Regions from separate parts of the Pseudorhizobium marinum genome, predicted to be linked through region 2. Evidence: predicted binding sites of a transcription regulator. Region 2 holds the regulator's gene; the other holds the start of a gene.
The links. The regulator LexA, encoded in region 2, represses DNA repair genes until DNA is damaged. The targets are predictions, from matches to a motif close to TGTTCNNNNTGTGTTCNG.
Positions count from the first base shown of each region.

Region 1: EO99_RS0109315 (sel1 repeat family protein) is a predicted target of LexA. The motif match lies at 5,829-5,846, and genes of this name have one in related genera.

Region 1 covers NZ_JMQK01000006.1:347-7,509, reverse strand. The annotation lists tRNA gene EO99_RS0109350 (tRNA-Ser) at 280-369, opposite strand; gene EO99_RS0109345 (HpcH/HpaI aldolase family protein) at 470-1,270, opposite strand; gene EO99_RS0109340 (NAD(P)/FAD-dependent oxidoreductase) at 1,282-2,499, opposite strand; gene EO99_RS0109335 (hypothetical protein) at 2,718-3,071, shown strand; partial or broken gene EO99_RS25620 (LysR family transcriptional regulator) at 3,397-4,256, shown strand; gene EO99_RS0109320 (pyridoxal phosphate-dependent aminotransferase) at 4,332-5,441, shown strand; gene EO99_RS0109315 (sel1 repeat family protein) at 5,549-5,815, opposite strand; gene EO99_RS0109310 (DUF2147 domain-containing protein) at 6,326-6,664, shown strand.
Region 2 covers NZ_JMQK01000026.1:33,208-40,370, forward strand. The annotation lists gene eno (phosphopyruvate hydratase) at 1-359, opposite strand, end outside; gene kdsA (3-deoxy-8-phosphooctulonate synthase) at 454-1,302, opposite strand; gene EO99_RS0122335 (VOC family protein) at 1,307-2,176, opposite strand; gene lexA (transcriptional repressor LexA) at 2,332-3,048, shown strand; gene EO99_RS0122345 (ComEC/Rec2 family competence protein) at 3,029-5,530, opposite strand; gene gltA (citrate synthase) at 5,803-7,092, shown strand; gene lpxB (lipid-A-disaccharide synthase) at 7,129-7,163, opposite strand, start outside.

The DNA.
Region 1 (7,163 bases), on a different contig from region 2:
TCCGTCAGGCTTGCCGGAAAAGGCCCGCCTCTGCGGCGCCTCGACCGAAACGCGATTCGCCGACAGAACTCCTCTGCGTCACCGCAGCAAACCCCGGCGGCTCTCGCCTTAATCATCAGCGACGGGAGAAAGTTCCACCGCGCCCGGATTCCGGAGCCCGGTCGGCAAGGCGATACGCTTCGATGCCGTGGCCGGACATGCAGCGTCGGCAGCCATCAAGGCCGGAGCCAGCGTCAAGCGCGGCGGTTAGAAGTGTTGATTTGGGGGGATCGTTCAAAATGGCGGAGAAGATGGGATTCGAACCCACGATACCCTTCCGGGTATACTCCCTTAGCAGGGGAGCGCCTTCGACCACTCGGCCACCTCTCCGTTGCGGCCTGATTAAGTCGGATGATTAGCGATTGCAAGGCCTTTTCGCCGTGCCGGGGGAATTGTCCCGCCCGGGGGTTTGGTGGGGCGGGACACGGGGTCAGTAGCCGGAAGCGCCGCCCGTGCCCGGCGTACCGCGGCCGTAGCGGCCGGCGAGCCGGCGCAGGGTGCCGGCAAATTCCGCCACGTCGGAGCCGACGGCCACGAATCGCGCACCGAGATCGATGTAGCGGAGGTTGAGCGCCTCGTTGAAGGTCAGGATGCCGGCCGCCTTGCCCGCCGCGGTAATCGTCGCAAGCGCCTTTTCGATCACCTCCTGCACCTCGGGCGCCTCGATGCGGCCGAGATAGCCCATGTCCGCCGAAAGGTCCGCCGGGCCGATGAAGACGCCGTCGATACCCTCGACCGCCGCGATGTTCTTGAGATCGGCGATCGCCGCGCGGGTTTCGGCCTGAACGAGAAGGCAGATTTCGTCGGCGGCCGTCTCGGCGTAGTCGGAGACCGTGTTGAAGGCGGAGGCCCGCGCGACGGCCGCGCCAACGCCGCGGATGCCGTGCGGGGGATAGCGCACGGCCTTCACCAGCGCCCTCGCCTGCTCCGCCGAATCGACCATCGGCACCAGCAGCGTGCGGGCGCCGGCATCGAGCAGCTGCTTGATCATCCAGGGTTCGCCCATCGGCGGACGCACGACGGCTTCCGCCGGGGACGCCGAGAGCGCCCGCAGCTGGTCGATGATGCTGCGCAGATCGTTCGGCCCGTGCTCGCCGTCGATCACCAGCCAGTCGAAGCCGGCAGTGCCTGCGAGTTCTGCGATGAGGGGCTCGCCGGTGTTCAGCCACAGGCCGATCTGCGGCCTGCCGTCGCGAAGGGCGGCCTTGAAGAGGTTTTTCGGCACGGGCATGGCGTCTATTCCTAAAGGAGAAGTTGTTTGAGGTCGGCCGCGGGATCGATCAGCACGCGCCGGTCCGGCTGGATGCCCGCATCGAGCAGCTTCTTGCCGGTGACATAGGCCTTGGCGTCGTTGATGGCGTCCACCGCCAGAAAGCGGCCCTCGCCAAAATACCAGATGGAGATGCTGCCTTCGCGCATTCCCGGGCGCACCAGGGTCTCGTCGTAGCCGAGATTGAAGCCGGCGATCTGCAGCTTGACGTCGTACTGATCCGACCAGAACCAAGGCTTGGGATCGTAGGGGATGTCGCCACCGGCCAGAACCGCGGCAATGGCTTCGGCCTGGTCGACGGCGTTCTGGACCGATTCGAGCCGGATATGGTGGCCGTTCCACGGCAGCAGCGTGCAGTCTCCGGCCGCGACGATGGCCGGATCGGAGGTGCGCCCGAAGGCGTCGACGATGACGCCATTGCCGACATCGAGCCCGCTTTCGCGCGCCAGCCGGTCGTTCGGCGTGACGCCGATCCCGACGATGGCGAAATCGACGTCGATGACGGAGCCGTCTGAGAGCTCCGCGCCGCAGACCCTGCCGTCCTTGCCGATCAGGCGGACGAGGCCGGTCTTCTCGCGGATGGACACGCCGTGCTGGAGATGCACCGCGCGAATCAGGTCCGCCGTCTCGGCAGATGCCACGCGCGCCAGGATGCGGTCGGCCATCTCGATCAGCGTCACCTCGACCCCGAGATGGCGGGCGACGGCGGCGGCCTCGAGCCCGATATAGCCGCCGCCGATCACCAGCAGACGACGGCCTGGGCGCATTTCGGCGGCAAGCTCGTCGGCGTCGCGCTTGCTGCGCATGACGTGGACACCGTCGAGGTCTCCGCCGATCGCGTCCGGAAGCTGACGCGGCGCGGCACCAGTCGTCAGCGCCAGCGTGTGATAGTCGATAAAGCTGCCGTCCTGCATGCGAATACGTCTTGCCGTGCGGTCGATCTCCTCGACGAAGGTCGACAGCCGCACCTCGACATCATGCTCCGCGTACCATTCCGCAGGTCGGTAGGTCAGGCGGTCGAAGGTCATCTCGCCGAGCAGATACTTCTTGGAGAGCGGCGGACGCTGGTAGGGGTGAACTTCCTCGGCGCCGACCAGCGTGATCGGCCGCGTGTCGTTGAGGGCGCGGAGCCTTGCGGCAAGCGCAAACCCGGCCTGCCCGGCTCCGACGATCACAAGCCTGTCCGTCAATGGCCGTCCTTCCCTGCAAAGCGGCAAAATTCATCGGGAGGGGTAGCGCCGGGAGACGGTTCCGTCAACCGGCCGGACGGATGCGGCAGCCGTCGCCGGCGGCGGCCGGGCGCCTGCCGCACAATCGTACAGGCCGGCACAATTCGAGGATTCTCATTCAGGATGTGTTAGCTGATGTCGGGCAGACTGCGGACCTGAGGAGACAGAAGGAGGGTGTCATGCCCTTGAATATGGACCACGATCCGAAGCAGAGCGCCGCACGAGACCAGGTCTTCGAGAAGTTCACGATCGAACGGCCCGGCAAGATCATCTTCGTCGGCCATCATCTCAGCACGGGAACCTATCTGCGCTGCCTGATCCGCACGATGTCGCTCTACGGCGCCGAACTGGAAGTCAGCCCCCACATCCCCGTCCCCAGCAACTTCTTCCTTGAGATTCTCGGCATCCACGACGAGATCGGATGCACGGTGATCCGCCGCGAGGAGGAGAAGGTGACCGTCGGCTTCAACATGCTGATCAACGCCGAATTCCTCCACCACGTGATCCGCCTGAGCTTCGAAACCAGCCACTGAGACCTGGCCGCCGACTGCCGCCCTGGCGGGTCGGATTGCCCTGCGGGCGCTTGCGTCCGCCGGGCAAGAGCAGGGGCAGAGCCCAGAGCAGGCCCTGCCACTCCGGTCCCTCGAGAGGATCGGAGAAAGCCTTGCGCTTCTTCCTTGTCCCGTCGTTCACCGCAATCCACATCCTGACCCAACCGAGCAGCATGGCGATCTCCCTCCAGCAACCTCTGGAGACGAGCTAAGCTGCCGCCGGGGACAAAGGTAGACGCGTGGACGAAACGCGGTTTTCATCCACGAACGATGGCCGGCCGCCGCTCATGAGGGTAAGGAGAGAGCCATGGATGACGCCGGTTGGGACGACCTCAGACTTTTCCTGCATGTGGCGACCGAAGGTGGGCTCAGTGGCGCTGCCGATCGGACCGGCCTCAGCGCCCCGACCATCGGCCGTCGGATGCTGGCGCTCGAGCGGGCGACCGGGCGCGCGCTCTTCATCCGCAGCCAGCGGGGCTATCGCCTGGCGCCCGACGGCGAGGTGCTGCTGGCGCATGTCATTTCCATGCAGAAGACAGCGGACAAGATTGCCAGCTGGCGGGGCCAGGCCTTCACGCTGCCGATCGTCTCCATCGGCGCCGATCCATGGCTCTCGGGCTTCATCGCCACCGAGACGCAAGCCATCCGCGGACCGGACGACCCGTTCCGGCTCTGCTGCCAGACGCATGCCGCCGGAATCGACTTCACCTATCGCGAGACGGATATCGGCCTCGTGCGGAGCCGTCCCGAGACAGGCAATCTGGCGATCCGCAAGTCGGTGCAGGTCGCACATGCCGTCTATCGGCCGGCGGGCACCGACGGATTGCCGCTGCCTTGGGTCTCGATCGGCACGCAAAGCGCCCATTCGCCGGCGGACCGATGGGTGTTCGAGCATCACGAGGCGGACATCCGGACCTGGGCCAACGCGCCGGACCTGCTGCTGCGGCTGATCTGCGCCGGCAATGGTCGCGGCCTCCTCCCCTTTTCGTCGGTGATCGGCGGCCGGAGCTCACGCGGGACGGCCCCATCATCGAGGAACTCACCCATACGCTGTGGATCGTCGCCCATGACGACGACCGGCATCGTCCGGAAATGCGACTGGTGGTGGACCGGCTCGCCGCCCTGTTCAAGCGCAATGCCGACAGCTTCGCCGGCCGTACCGGTTGAGCGTTGCCAGGGCTTGCACGCCGTTCATTCGGCCCTATGGTGTGCCGGTTTCTCCGCAGCAGGTCCATCATCATCATGTCGGCATTCTCCCGTTTCACGCCCCTCATCAATGCGCTGCCAGCGACTGTGCCGTTCGTCGGTCCCGAAGCGATCGAGCGCAATCGCGGCCTTGAGGTAAAGGCCCGCATCGGCGCGAACGAAAACGGCTTCGGTCCGGCGCCGTCGGTCCTGCAGGCGATCGCGGAAGCGGCCCCCTCGACCTGGAAGTACAACGACCCGGAGAATTTCGCCCTGAAGCAGGCGCTGGCCGCCCATCTCGGCTGCCGGCCGGAGAACCTGGCGATCGGGGAAGGCATCGATTCGCTGCTCGGGCAGATCGTCCGGCTGGTGATCGAGCCGGGGTTTTCGGTGGTGACGTCGCTCGGCGCCTATCCGACCTTCAATTTCCACGTCACCGGCCACGGCGGACGGCTCGTGACGGTGCCCTATGTGGACGACCGCGAGGATCTGGACGGCCTCCTGGACGCGGTTCGCCGCGAGAACCCGCCGCTCGTCTATTTCGCCAATCCCGACAATCCGATGGGCAGCTGGTGGAACGCCGACAGTGTCGTGGCCTTTGCGCTTGCGGTGCCGGAGACGTCGCTGCTCATTCTCGACGAGGCCTATTGCGAGACGGCACCGGCCGGTTCGACGCCGGCGATCGAGGCGCTGCTCGACCGGCCCAACGTGATCCGCACCCGCACCTTCTCCAAGGCCTATGGTCTTGCGGGCGCCCGCATCGGCTACGCCATCTCGACGCCGGGAACGGCCGCGGCCTTCGACAAGATCCGCAATCATTTCGGCATGGCGCGCATCAGCACCGCGGCGGCGCTCGCGGCACTGGCCGATCAGGATTATCTGGGGAAGGTCATCGACAGGATTGCCGGCTCGCGGGAGCGGATTGCGCAGATCGCCCGCGACAATGGTCTCACGCCCCTGCCCTCGGCCACAAATTTCGTCGCCATCGACTGCGGCCGCGATGGGGCCTACGCCAAGGCGATCGTCGATGGACTGATGGATTACGGCGTCTTCATCCGCATGCCGGGTGTCGCGCCGCTCAACCGCTGCATCCGCGTCAGTGCCGGACCGGAGAGCGACATGGCGCTGCTGGAGCAGGCCCTGCCCCTGGTGCTCAAGAGCCTCTAACGCGAAAACCGCGCCAGCCTTGTTTCTGCCGGTCGCGGTTCAATCGCTTGTGCTGGAGTGACGGACGGCGGGATGCCGCTGCCCGATGATGCCCTGCATGCGCGGCATCAGTGCATCGTCATCCATTCGCGGGCAGCGCGCAGGGCCGCTGCCAGTTCGAGCTTGCTCATCGTCTGGGCAAGATCGGCCCGCAGTTCGGCGGCGCGCTCTGAGCCCTTGATCGCGGCAATGTTCAGCCACTTGTGCGCCGAGACCAGATCGACGGCGCAGCCGCGACCCGTCGCATACATCAGACCCATGTCGCAGAATACATCCGCACGGGCCTCGCCACCCATCGTGGCATTGTCGGTATTGTACATTTCAAAGCGTGCCATTGGTTCTTGTCCCTGTTTGACCTGCGTTCTCGTCGTAGTCCCTGTTTTTGCCCTTTCGGGCTCCGTCCGGATCACCGTCTTGAAGCGGCTTTTTATGATCCTTCCGGCGGCGGAATTTCCCGCTCGTTTGATGACCCGAGTATCGCCCAGACCTTCCAACAGGCGCCTAAAAAGCTTGATTAATTTGAAGAAAACAAAATGCAAACGCTTGGTAAAATTGAGTTTTCGTTAAATATCAGAGGCACTGGCGCACCGGGATTTCCGCTTAAAATTTACAAAAACTTCACGCCGGCAAATCAACCCTTTCCTAACCACGATCTCGATGACGCATTTCAGACCTCGACCGATCGGCCTCCACGACAGCGATGGGAAAGGCCGTGAAAGCAGGCTCGGGAGACGTTTACCTTTACGTGCCGGTAAGATATTCTCGCTCTGCTCGCCGGGATGGAGCGGGCAGGAGGAAACGGGCGTGCGCCAATGGCGCTGCCCTTCGGGATGGAGAACCACACGATGAAGCGTCATCTGATGCTGACTGCCGCCTTTGCACTGTTTGCCACGGCGGGGATTGCAGCCGAACCCATTGAAGGCAACTGGAAGACCGCCAGCGGCGAAACCGCCGTGATCGGCTCATGCGGCGGCGCCTATTGCGTGACGCTGAAGACCGGCCAGCACGCCGGCCGGCAGATCGGCAAGCTCGCCGGCAGCGGCGGCACCTATAATGGTGAGATCACCGATCCGGCCAACAACAAGACCTACAGCGGTTCCGGCGCCGTCAACGGCGATACGCTGAAGATGAAGGGTTGCGTCATGAAGATCCTCTGCAAGACGCAGACCTGGAGCCGTCTCTAGCGCGCCGAACAGGGTCGGCGGCGGTGGCAATATCTTGCCGCCGTTGGCTCCCGACGCGCCTCGACGGCTGCTTCGCGTGGCTCCTGCCATGCAAGATATGGAGGCAGATGCCTTCAGGAATGCATTTTTTGCAGGCATCAAAAAATTTGTTTGCCTCTTGAATCCGTCGCACGCCATACATGATGAAGCACTCCGGTCGGAGCGTTTTCGCTTTGCCTTATTTACGCGACCTATAGTCACATTTCTGACATCTAATTTATAGCGCCTTGATAAGGCTTGCTGTTTTCGCACTGCAACATAAAACGTCTCCGTGGGCCCCGGTCGCCCACCGCTCCGGCATCGACGGAATTTCATCCCCAGGTTGCGGAGAAAATTACCGCACTCGGATTGTCAATGTCTCGTTGACAGCGGATTCCGATTTCTGGTCTTCCGCCTTCCGCTTTTCGGTCCGATATCAGCCTCAGCAAACGGCACACTGCTTTGCTCACGTTGAAAGGAA
Region 2 (7,163 bases):
GCCTTGGCGACGGCGAGCGATACGCCGAGGATCGCATTGGCGCCGAGGCGCGACTTGTTGGCGGTGCCATCGAGCGCGATCATCGTCTGGTCGATATGAATCTGGCTTTCGGCATCGAAGCCGCCGATGGCATCGAAGATTTCGGTGTTGACGGCTTCCACCGCCTTCTCGACGCCCTTGCCGTGATAGCGCTTGCCGCCGTCACGCAGTTCGACCGCCTCGTGGGCACCGGTCGAGGCGCCAGAGGGAACCGCGGCGCGGCCCATGCTGCCGTCTTCCAGAAACACATCGACTTCAATGGTCGGGTTGCCGCGGCTGTCGAGGATTTCGCGTGCGACGATGTCGGTAATGGCAGTCATGATCTCTCCCTGAGGTAAGCTTAAGGCCCATCGGTCATCGACAATGTCTCTTAATCGATGACAGGCAAATTACAATCTCGGCGCCAATCCGCGATCAGGCGGATTTGCTGACGGCGTCGAAGGCGAGCAGCTTTTCCAGCAGCCGCGGCATATCCTTCAGATGCACCATGTTCGGCCCGTCCGAGGGGGCATTGTCGGGATCTTCGTGGGTCTCGATGAAGAGGCCGGCGACGCCGACGGCGACGGCCGCCCGCGCCAGCGTCTCGACGAACTCACGCTGGCCGCCGGTCGAGCCGCCCTGGCCGCCCGGCTGCTGCACCGAGTGAGTCGCATCGAAGATGACCGGCGAGCCCATGGCCGCCATGGTCGGCAGCGAGCGCATGTCGGAGACCAGCGTGTTGTAGCCGAAGGAGGCGCCGCGCTCGCACAGAAGCACGTTCGGATTGCCGCTGGCCAGGAACTTCGACTGCACGTTCTTCATGTCCCAGGGGGCGAGAAACTGGCCCTTCTTGACGTTGATGACGCGGCCCGTCTTTGCGGCGGCGATCAGGAGATCGGTCTGGCGGCAGAGGAAGGCGGGGATCTGCAGGATGTCGACCGTCGGCGCCACCAGCGCGCACTGTTCCTCGGTGTGGATGTCGGTGAGGACGGGGAAGCCGAACTCCGTCTTCAGGTCGGCGAAGACTTCCATCGCCTTCTCCAAGCCGATGCCGCGCTTGCCGGAGATGGAGGTGCGGTTCGCCTTGTCGTAGGACGACTTGTAGACGAGCCCGATGCCGAGCTTGCCGCAGAGTTCCTTCAGCACGCCGGCGACCATGAAGGCATGGTCGCGGCTCTCCATCTGGCAGGGGCCGGCAATCAGGGAAAAGCGTGCCGTCTGCGAGAAGAGCACACGGCCGGCGCCCTCGCCCGCATAGACCTCAGAATTCGGGCTCACGTCCATCGCATTACTCCTCGAAGGCAAATACCACTTTCTGCCCGGTGGCCTCCGCCACGATCAGGCGGTTGTCCCGGCGCAGGAACGGCACGTCATTAGCAGCAAGGACCGCCTCTGTCACGGCGAGATCGGCGACGGCAAAGACCACCGAATGCCCGCGCAGGCCGGGTATCGCGCCCCGGTCGGACGAGGAAGCGTCGGGCGGCGTTTGATCCTCGATGACCCGCAGAATGCCGTTGCGGGTTTGGAACACGATGGAATCACCCTGGCGCATGCCCTGCGCCGCCAGCACCGTCTCCAGGAGGTGACACTCCTCCGCCGGTCGAGCCGCAGCCAGCACGATTTCCCGCAGGCCCGAGACGCCGTTGGCATGGCGCGCCAGGGCGCCGATGTCGCGGGGGAGCGCGTTGATCCGCTGGCAGGAAAACAGGAAGAAAGCCGGCGAACGCTCGTCGGCGGCAAAGGCCAGTCGAAAGCTCGCGGTAACCTCTCCACCCTCGGGCAGCGACAGCTTGCGGGAAAACTCCAGGATCTCTCCGGCAGATACGCCCTCCGAACGATAGCCGGCATCTTCCGCGACGGCATCAGCGGTTGCCAGCACGACGGCGGACAATCCGGCATCGGGCAAGATGCGGCGCACCTGCCGGTCGCGGGCGGTGAAGACATTGCCGGTGTCGGACGACCGGTCGTAGGTCGCGCGGTCGGCGACGGCGAGCGGCTCCAGATAGGCGCCGTCCTCCAGGAACACGCAGGCGTTTTCGGTCCCGAACGGATGGCGGGCATCCGGGGCGACCGTGAAGCCCAGGCGCTGGAGCGCTGCGCGCGCCTGCGGCAGCCCGGACACGGGCAGGACCAGGTGATCGATGCTGCGGATGTTCATCATGGTTCCTCTCGGGATACGGACCTCATGAGAGCGTGCTATGCCCTCTTCCGGAAGGGGCGTCTGCGCAATTCGACGGAAATTTTGACCCTTGCGGAACACATGTGGAACAGATACAGTCTGTTCCGTATTTGTTTCACACCGAAGGGGCCACGATGCTCACGCGCAAACAGCAGGAACTGCTTCTCTTCATTCACGAACGGATGAAGGAATCGGGCGTACCGCCCTCCTTCGACGAGATGAAGGATGCGTTGGACCTGGCCTCGAAGTCGGGCATCCACCGGCTGATCACGGCGCTCGAGGAGCGCGGCTTCATCCGCCGCCTGCCCAACCGGGCCCGGGCGCTGGAAGTGATCAAGCTGCCGGAGGCCTACAGCAGCAGCCTGCAACCGCGTCGCGGCTTCTCGCCGAGCGTCATCGAGGGCAGCCTCGGCAAGACGAAGCCGGTACCCGCCCCTGCGGCGCGGGCCGCCAACGACGAGGGCGGCAGCGCGACCGTTCCGGTGATGGGCCGCATCGCCGCCGGCGTGCCGATCTCGGCCATCCAGAACAATACCCACGATATTTCCGTTCCGATCGAGATGCTGGGACCAGGCGAACATTACGCGCTGGAGGTGAAGGGCGATTCGATGATCGAGGCCGGCATCCTCGACGGCGACACGGTCATCATCCGCAACGGCCAGACGGCCGGACCCGGCGACATCGTCGTTGCCCTGGTGGACGACGAGGAAGCCACGCTGAAGCGCTTCCGTCGCCGCGGCGCCTCGATCGCGCTGGAAGCCGCCAACCCGGCTTACGAAACCCGCATCCTGCCGGCGGACCGCGTCAAGGTTCAGGGCAAGCTCGTCGGCCTCATCCGCCGCTACCACTGAGCAGCATCGAGAGCGACTCGGAAAGACTTGGGTCAAAGCTGTCGCTGCGCCATTCGTAGTGGCGATGGCGGGTCCAGGGGCGGTCTATACCGCGCATCGCCGCAGTCGCCTGCCAGCGCCGCATGTCTTCGCTGCCGCTGAAGCGGATCTCCAGAGCGCCGGTCTTTCGCAGCGCCTTGCCGCTGATCAGTAGCGCACCGGAGTAGCAGTGGTCGAAGCGGGCGCGGGGTGCAACGACGACCGCCGCCAGATCACAGCCGATGCCGGTGAGCCGGCCGTCCTCCATCACCGCAACCAACGCTCCCTCGGTCGTGACGGCCAGACACCAGGCTTTCGGCATGCAATGGAAGAGCCCCCTGCTCTCCTCCGCCACCCGGGCCATCTCGCGCATCGCTGTGCGGACCTGTGCCAGCTGATCCGGATCCAGGGGCAGCCGGTCGGGAGGGTCACTGACCAAAATCGCCGCGATATCTCCGGATGGTGACACCTTCGGCGCTAGCGGCTGTTCCAGCCGCAGCGCCCGCTGCCATTGATCGAAGATGAAGTCCGGCGGGCGGGCACGGTTGGTGGCAACAGCCGGCCCGAGAAGCGCCACGAGGGCACCGTCCTCCGCCACCAGAAGATCGCCCGAGGGATGTCGCTGCGCGTGCCAGCTCAGCAGGAAGGCCAGCACCAGAAGCGGCAGGCCAACGAGCCGCAAACGCGTGCGCAGCAGCGCCAGCAGCAGGAAACCGGCCGATGCGATTGCCAGGAACCAGGGGTGCTGGCGGCCGACGGGGACGTCGCCGCCCCAGGCGGCCACGTGGTTTGCCACGGCAATCACCGCGGAAAGACCGTGGCCCATCAGCGTCAGAAAGGGAGCGTCCAGCCCGAAGGGCATCAGCAGCATGCCGACGAGACCGGCCGGCATGACGATGAAGGAGATGATCGGCATCACGGCGAGGTTTGCCGCCAGGCCGTAGCCCGCAAGGCGGTGGAAGTGCTCCATGGAGTAGATGGCCGTGGACAGTCCGCCGATCAGGGAGGTGACGAAGATGCCGACCATGAAATGCCAGCCGGTCGTGGCGACGGCCCATCGGCCCTTGAGCGGCGGAAAGAACGTCGCCTCGGCGTCGGCCGCTCGCCGGCTCCAGACCGCATAGCCGGCAACCAGCGCGACCGTTGCGGCAAAGGACATCTGGAAACTCGGCCCCAGGATTTCCGAGGGCGACATGGCGAGGATGACGAGCGCGGAGATCGCGACATTGCGCAGGCTGATCGCCATCCGGTCGAAGAAGACGGCGATCAGCATCACCGACATCATCAGATAGGCGCGTTCCGCCGAGATGGCGAAACCCGAGATCAGGTAATAGGCGGTCGCCATCAGCAGCGCGCCGAAAGCGGCGATCTTCTTGACCGGCCAGGCCTGCGCGAAGCCGGTAAACCAGCCCAGGATCGTCCTCAGCCCGACGAAGAAGATGCCGGCGGCGAGCGCCATATTGAGGCCGGAGATGGCGACGATATGGGCAAGGCCGGAAATGCGCAGCGCCTCCGTCGTCTCCTGCGAGATCGCGCGTCTCTCATCGGTGACAATGGCGGCCGCGAAGGCGCCGGCGTCACCCGGCACGGTCGCCCGGATCCGCTCGGCGATCGCGCCGCGAAGGGCAAAGATGCGCCGCTCCAGCCCGCCTGACGCTGCGCCTGCAGGACGCCGCGGCTCCGCGGAACGAAGGGGTGCGCCATAGAAGAAGCCGACGGCGCCGATGCCGTCGAAATAGGCGCTGAAGGCGAAATCATTGAGGCCCGGCAGCGCCGGACCCGAGGGCGGCGAGAGGCGCGCCCGGCCGCTGATCCATTCTCCTGCCTCGAACGGGACGTGCCGGGAGCGCGCCAGCAGCACGACCTGCTCGGGCGGGCGGCGGATCACCGGGTCGGCCGTGGCGGCGAGCCGGATGATGTAGCGCCACCGTCCCGGTCCTGCGGCCTCCCGCCGTTCTACCTCGCCCGTCACCAGGGTCGTCACGGGCGAGTCGAGAAGAAGGGTCGACCGGCGCCAGGTCTCCACCTGCGCCAGCCCGGCCCCCGCCAGAAGCAGGGCCAGCGTCAGCGGGACGAGCGGGAGGATACCCGATCGCGCCCTGGCGACGATGACGACGAGCGTGAACACCCCGAGGCACGCCAGGATGGCGACGGCGGGCGGATCGACGGGAGAGGAGAACCAGGCCATCGCGCCGATGCCGATCAGCACCGGGCAGAAGAGGAACATGTGCCCATGGGCTCTCTCCTCCTCGACCATGGCTGTGAGGCGCAGGACGAACCGGTCGCGGGCGAGATCCACACGCCAGCGCTTGCGAGTGGCTGCCCATCGGTCGACGCCATCCAGCTGCGTATCCGCCAGGTCCGTGGCGGGTGCCTGAGGAACCGGAAGCAAGCCGTTTGCCTCGCGGAGCGAGGGCGCCTCGTCCGCCTCCCACTTCTCGAGAAGCACCCTTTCCTGCGGCATCGGCGGCCCGTCCCGGCGACAGCTTCGAAGCATGCAACCGCCAGCGAAAAAATGCAACCCGCGCATGTGTCGGGCTGCCCGAAGCACTCTGGCGGACCGCATAATGACTGTTTCTTAACCCCATTCCAGCATGGGAGGCAGAAGTGATTTCGGCAGTGCACAATTAGACATCAGCAGTGCTTGGCAGCAGCCGCCGGATCATATAGCTACACGATACGCTTATTTCTTGTGGCGTTTTGGGACGCCACGCCGCCAACAGGTTGGAGGATCACATGACGGATAGAAGCGCAAATCTGGTGTTGGGTGACAAGCACGTCGATCTCACCGTCAAGTCGGGCACGCTGGGGCCGGACGTTGTCGACATCGGCAGTCTTTACAAGCAGACCGGAGCTTTCACCTACGACCCCGGCTTCACGTCGACGGCCTCCTGCGAATCGAAGATCACCTTCATCGATGGCGATGAAGGCATCCTTCTGCACCGCGGCTACCCGATCGAGCAGCTGGCCGAACACGGCGACTTCCTGGAAACCTGCTACCTGCTTCTCTACGGCGAACTGCCGACGGCAGCACAGAAGAAGGACTTCGACCATCGCGTGACGCACCACACCATGGTGCATGAGCAGATGAGCCGCTTCTTCACCGGCTTCCGCCGCGACGCCCACCCGATGGCCGTCATGTGCGGCTGCGTCGGAGCGCTCTCGGCCTTCTACCACGACTCCACAGACATCACTGATCCGCACCAGCGCATGGTCGCTTCGCTGCGCATGATCGCCAAGATGCCGACGATCGCTGCGATGGCCTACAAGTACCACATCGGCCAGCCGTTCGTGTATCCGCAGAACGATCTCGACTATGCGTCGAACTTCCTGCGCATGTGCTTTGCCGTGCCATGTGAAGAGTACAAGGTGAACCCGGTTCTGGCGCGTGCCATGGACCGGATCTTCATCCTGCACGCCGACCACGAGCAGAACGCCTCCACCTCGACGGTCCGTCTTGCCGGTTCGTCCGGCGCCAATCCGTTCGCCTGCATCGCGGCCGGCATCGCCTGCCTCTGGGGCCCTGCCCACGGCGGCGCCAACGAAGCCGCGCTCAACATGCTGTCGGAAATCGGCAGCGTCGACCGCATCCCGGAATACATCGCCCGCGCCAAGGACAAGAACGATCCGTTCCGTCTGATGGGCTTCGGCCACCGGGTCTACAAGAACTACGATCCGCGCGCCAAGATCATGCAGAAGACCACGCATGAGGTTCTGAACGAGCTCGGCCACAAGGACGATCCGCTGCTGCAGGTCGCCATGGAGCTGGAGCGCATCGCGCTGACCGACGAGTACTTCATCGAGAAGAAGCTCTACCCGAACATCGACTTCTACTCGGGCATCACGCTGAAGGCGATGGGCTTCCCGACCACCATGTTCACGGTGCTCTTCGCGCTCGCCCGGACCGTCGGCTGGATCGCCCAGTGGGCGGAAATGATCGAAGACCCGCAGCAGCGCATCGGCCGTCCGCGCCAGCTCTACACGGGCGAGGCACAGCGCGACTACCTTCCGGTTTCGAAGCGCTAAGCGACGAGCCAACTGCCAAGAAAAAAGGCCCGGTGATCAACCGGGCCTTTTTTTGTCCACCATCTCGAGAA